DNA from 2 places in the Hydrogenophaga sp. BPS33 genome. Region 1 is predicted to be linked to the other one. Evidence: riboswitches for the same ligand, from Rfam matches in the RefSeq annotation. Region 1 holds a riboswitch; the other holds the start of a gene.
The links. A riboswitch is a leader RNA that binds a small molecule or an ion and turns the genes downstream of it on or off. The one in region 1 is predicted to bind thiamine pyrophosphate.
Positions count from the first base shown of each region.

Region 2: linked by a shared signal. The riboswitch ahead of thiC (phosphomethylpyrimidine synthase ThiC) and the one ahead of F9K07_RS22930 (purine-cytosine permease family protein) in region 1 are both predicted to bind thiamine pyrophosphate.

Region 1 covers NZ_CP044549.1:4,980,277-4,982,671, reverse strand. The annotation lists gene F9K07_RS22930 (purine-cytosine permease family protein) at 1-1,297, opposite strand, end outside; TPP riboswitch at 1,367-1,467, opposite strand; gene F9K07_RS22925 (LysR family transcriptional regulator) at 1,517-2,395, opposite strand, start outside.
Region 2 covers NZ_CP044549.1:1,833,730-1,836,124, forward strand. The annotation lists gene thiC (phosphomethylpyrimidine synthase ThiC) at 1-880, opposite strand, end outside; TPP riboswitch at 1,012-1,126, opposite strand; gene F9K07_RS08675 (mechanosensitive ion channel family protein) at 1,280-2,095, opposite strand; gene F9K07_RS08680 (spermidine synthase) at 2,243-2,395, shown strand, end outside.

The DNA.
Region 1 (2,395 bases):
CCGGTGTGAGCCCGGCGGCACCGCGTGGCCGCGATAGCGCAGCCAGCACAAAGGTGAGCGCCAGGGTCGGCAGCGCCGAACCCCAATCGGGCGCGTAGGCCTTGAGCAGGTGGTAGAAGGCGATGCCCAGCACCCACAGGCCGGCGGCACTCCAGTCCACCGCGCGTTGCGCGCCGACCACCTGCGCCCCCGTGCCCAGGCGGCCCAGGATCACGCCGTAGAGCGGCACGAACACGGAGCTCAGCAGCAGCAGGAACGGCTCGAGCGTGTGGATGGGCAGCACCAGCGCGAGCGCCGTGCACACCACGGCGAAGCCCAGGCCCGCGGCGCGGATGCTCCAGCGCGGGCGCAGGCTGTGCAGCGAGACCGCGCCCGAGTGCGCGTCGCCATAAGCGTTGTCCATCTCGTCGAGCAGGATCAGGCCCAGGGCGATCAAGCCACCTTGGGCGAGCAACAGGGCGCCCACCAGGTTCGTGCCCGGCTCCACCGTGCTCACCACCAGTACACCCAACGCATAGCACCAGATATTGGCCAGCGCGTAGCCCAGCCAGGTGCCACCGAACGTGGACGCGGCGCGTTTGCCGTGGCGCGCGTAGTCGGCCACCAGCGGCAGCCAGGACACGGGCATGGCGATCACCAGGTCCATCGCGGAGAACAGGCCCATGCCGCCCGCGCCCGGGCGATTCCAGAACGCATCGAAGCCCTGCGCATGCAGGCGCATGCCGAACTGCCAGGTGAGCCAGGCCAGCGAGGCGATCACCAGGGGCAGCGCGAAGCGGCTCACGAAGCGGCGCACCAGCGTCAGCATGGAGCCGGCCATGAGCGCGGTGAGCACGGCCCCCCACAGCAGCGTGGCCAGCAGCTTGCCGGTGAATCCGCCCACCTCCAGCCCCAGCGTCTGCGTGGCGATGGCGACAGTGCCCTCTTGCATGATCACCAGCTCGAACGTGGTCCAACCCAGCAACTGGGCGATGTTGAGCAGCACCGGCAACCGCGCGAACGCGCTGCCATAGGTGGCGTGCATCAGGCCCGCGCTGGACAGGCCCGTCTGGCAACCCAGGCGCGCGGTCCAGGCCAGCAGGCCGGCACCGATGAGCGAGCCCAGCAGGATCGCGATGACCGCATCGCGCGTGCCCACCGCGGGCACGAGGTAAGCGCCGATCTGCATGACCAGCAAGCCCGTGCCCAGGCTGAACCAGAGCGCGGCGTGTTCGTGGAAATGGAAGACCCTGTTGCCTTGCGGCACGGGAGTGAGGGCCTGGTTGGCCGGGGACGATGGGGAATGGGCGGATGCCATCAATTTGCTCCGTGCAAAGTTGAGGCAGGTGGGCTGGGCCAAAGCCCCCGCGTGTGGTGTTTGGCGAGGAGCGGTATCGGCCTGCTTCCCTGCGCGAGGATTACCTCAGTCAGGTTCAAAGGGACTTTCTCAGTCGCGGCTTGTCAGTCGCAACACCCCTAGCGGATATGCCTTGCGGCACGGGTTGGGAGTATACGTTTGGTGTTGGCGCGTGCGCCCCTATTTCAAGCTTGCCCTTACCTCGTTGCCGGTATCCCCCAGCAAATCAAAAATCGTCCGCCTCAGCCACGCATTCCCCGGATCGGTATGAAACCGCTCATGCCAATGCTGCTTCACGTCGTACTGTGGCAAGGCATGCGGCACCGGCAGCAAGCGGATCCGCTCGCGCGTCGCCATCACTTCCCCATAGCGCTGCGGCACCGTAGCGATGAGTTCGGTCTCCGCCACAATCCGCGCCACCCCCAGAAAGCTCGGCACACGCAACACCACGGAGCGCTCAACGCCAGCCCGCTCCAGCACCTTGTCGACGATGGCGTGCCCCGTCCCCGATGAGCTGACCAGCACATGTCCCTCGCGGCTGAACGCCGCCTTGCTCAGGCGAGCGGCAATGCGCGGATGCCCCACCGCCACCAGGCACACGAAGTTCTGCGCGAACAGCACTTGCTGGTAGAAGCCCGCGTCCAGCTGCGGCATGAAGCCCACGGCCAGGTCCACCTCGCCATCCTGCAGTCGGCGCACGCTGTCGGTGGAGATCTTTTCGATGTCGACCTGTACGCCCGGCGCCATCTGGCGCAGGTGGTTGAGCAGGGTGGGCAGGATCACGATCTCGCTGATGTCGGTCATGCCAATGCGAAACGTGCGCCGCGCCTCGCTCGGCTCGAAGCCGCCGCGGCTGCGGTGCGTTTGCTCCAGGTGGTCGAGTACCGCGCGCAGCGAGGGCTGTATGGCCTGCGCGTAAGGCGTGGGCTGCATGCCGCGCGCCGTGCGGCTGAACAGGGTGTCGCCGTAGTGCGCGCGCAGCTTGATCAGCGCGGTGCTGGCCGCCGCTTGCGAAATGCCCAGCCGCTCCGCCGCCTTGGACACGCTCGCCGTGCGGTA
Region 2 (2,395 bases), 3.1 Mb from region 1:
CTTTCTCCAGTGCCTGGTAGATCGGTACCGTGCCGATGGGCACGGGCGAATTGCGCACGATCCAGTCGCGCGTGGTGTGGATGTTGCGGCCGGTGGAGAGGTCCATCACGTTGTCCGCGCCCCAGCGGATCGCCCATACCAGCTTGTCCACCTCTTCCTCGATGCTGGAGGTGACGGCCGAGTTGCCGATGTTGGCGTTGACCTTGACGAGGAAATTGCGCCCGATCGCCATCGGCTCCACCTCGGGGTGGTTGATGTTGGCCGGGATGATGGCGCGGCCGCGCGCCACTTCGTCGCGCACGAATTCGGGCGTGATCAACGCCGGGATGCGCGCGCCCATGGGGTTGCCGCGCAGGCGCTGTTCGCGGCCTGCGTCGGCCAGGTACTGGGCCATCCACTCGCGTTGGCCGTTCTCGCGCACCGCCACGTATTCCATCTCGGGTGTGACGATGCCGCGGCGCGCGTAGTGCATCTGCGTCACGTTCATGCCGCTGCGCGCGCGCTGCGGCGTGCGCTGCAGGCCGGCGGCCTGCGTGCGCAGGGCCTCGATGCGTTCGATGGTGGTGTTGTTCTGCTGCGCTTCGTTCTTGATGCCGTCGTCCAGCGCCTGGCGCGCGCGGCCTTCGTAGGTCTCGGTGTCGCCACGCGCGGCTATCCATGCGCCGCGCACGTCGGGCAGGCCACGTGTCACGTCGATGGGGGCCGATGGGTCCGAGTAGGGGCCCGAGGTGTCGTAGACCACGACGCGTTCGCCGTTGGTGAGCGCGATCTCGCGCATGGGCACGCTCACGCCAGGCTGTTGGCCGGGCACGTGGATCTTGCGGGAAGCGGGGAAAGGTTCGCGGCTGAGGGCGAACGGGATTTTTTCGGGGGCATTCATGGGGCAGGTCTCCGGTGGCGGTGGATGAACATCGGTCAAACAACGCTCCGGAGGACCGCCCCCAGGGTGGCAGGTGCGGGCGCGTGGCCCTCCCCCGTTGGATGGGAGGTTGGGCCAGGCCCGCATGCCGCTGCGGGGACATGCGCTCTTCTTTCGCCGGTACTAACCGGATCAAGTTCACGGGTTCGGCTTTCAAGCCGTCTCAGCGCCAGACCCTTGCAGGCCCGTGCACCCCGGAGCAGGGCGCAGTGTACTTCGGCCTCGCCCTGTTGCATCTGAAAGCTGGTCGCGTTTCGGGTACTCGATGCGTTGCGCTTCACGCCACTACCTCGCGAGGCGCGGACACCCGCGGAGCCGGGCACCCCGGTCGCCGCCGACCGATGCAGCCGGAGAAAGAACTCAGACGGCCACAGTACGGTGCAACACCGGCGTCTCCGGCACCGGATACCCCGCCGCGCCAAAGGTGCTCACCACCGCCTTGTGCGTGTCGAAGTAGACCTGCCAGTAGTGGTCGGTGTGCGTGTAGGGCCGCACGCACAGCAAGGGCCCTTCGGGTGTGAACTGGAGAATCTCCACATCGGGCGGGGGCGATGTGACCACGTTGGGAATGGCCGCCACCGCCGTGCGCAGGCGTGCCATCGCGTCGTTCACGTCCACGCCGTTGGCCACCTTGGCCACGCAGTCGACGCGGCGGTACGGCTCCTGGCTGAAGTTCTGGATGTTGTCGGCGAACACCTTGTTGTTGCCCACGATCGTCGTCACGTTGTCGGGTGTGAGGATGGTGGTGGCGAACAGGCCGAGCTCCTTCACCGTGCCCGTGGTGCCGCCGGCGCAGATGAAGTCGCCCACCTTGTAGGGCCGCAACACCTGCAGGAAGATGCCCGCCGCGAAATTGGCGAGCATGCCGCTCCAGGCCACGCCGATCGCCAGGCCCGCGCCGGCCAGCAAGGCCGCGAACGAGGTGGTGCGCACGCCGAAGATGTCCAGGATCGCGAGGATCAGGACGATGGTCAGCAGCACCGAGAGGATGGACTTGAGGTACTGGATCAGCGTCTGGTCGAGCTTGCGGCCCTTTTCCATGGCCTTGCCGATCAGCCCGACGGCGATGCCGATCAGCCAGCGTCCGACGACCCACGCCGCAATGGCGCCGAGCAGCTTGAGGCCGAAGTCGGCCCCCTGGGTGACAAGAAAACCCCAGATGACTTCCGTGTTCATAATGAGCCCTCCAAAAGACAACCACCAAACGATGCAGCGCTTGTTTCACCGATCCGGGATGGCAGATTCCTTCTTCTTCGTGGTCCCGCTCCCGACGGCCGACGCATTGTGCTCTCGGAGCGCCATTTTTGCAGCCATGGTGGTCGCATGAAGATGGGGGCCAACGCCGCCGCCCGGCAACGCCGCACGGTGCAGACCCTGCCCGAGGTCACCATCTCCGAAGACAGCGAAGTCCGCTTCCTGCATCTGGGCACCGAATGGATCCAGGGCTCCATGCTGCTGGACCAGCCGTTCGAGATC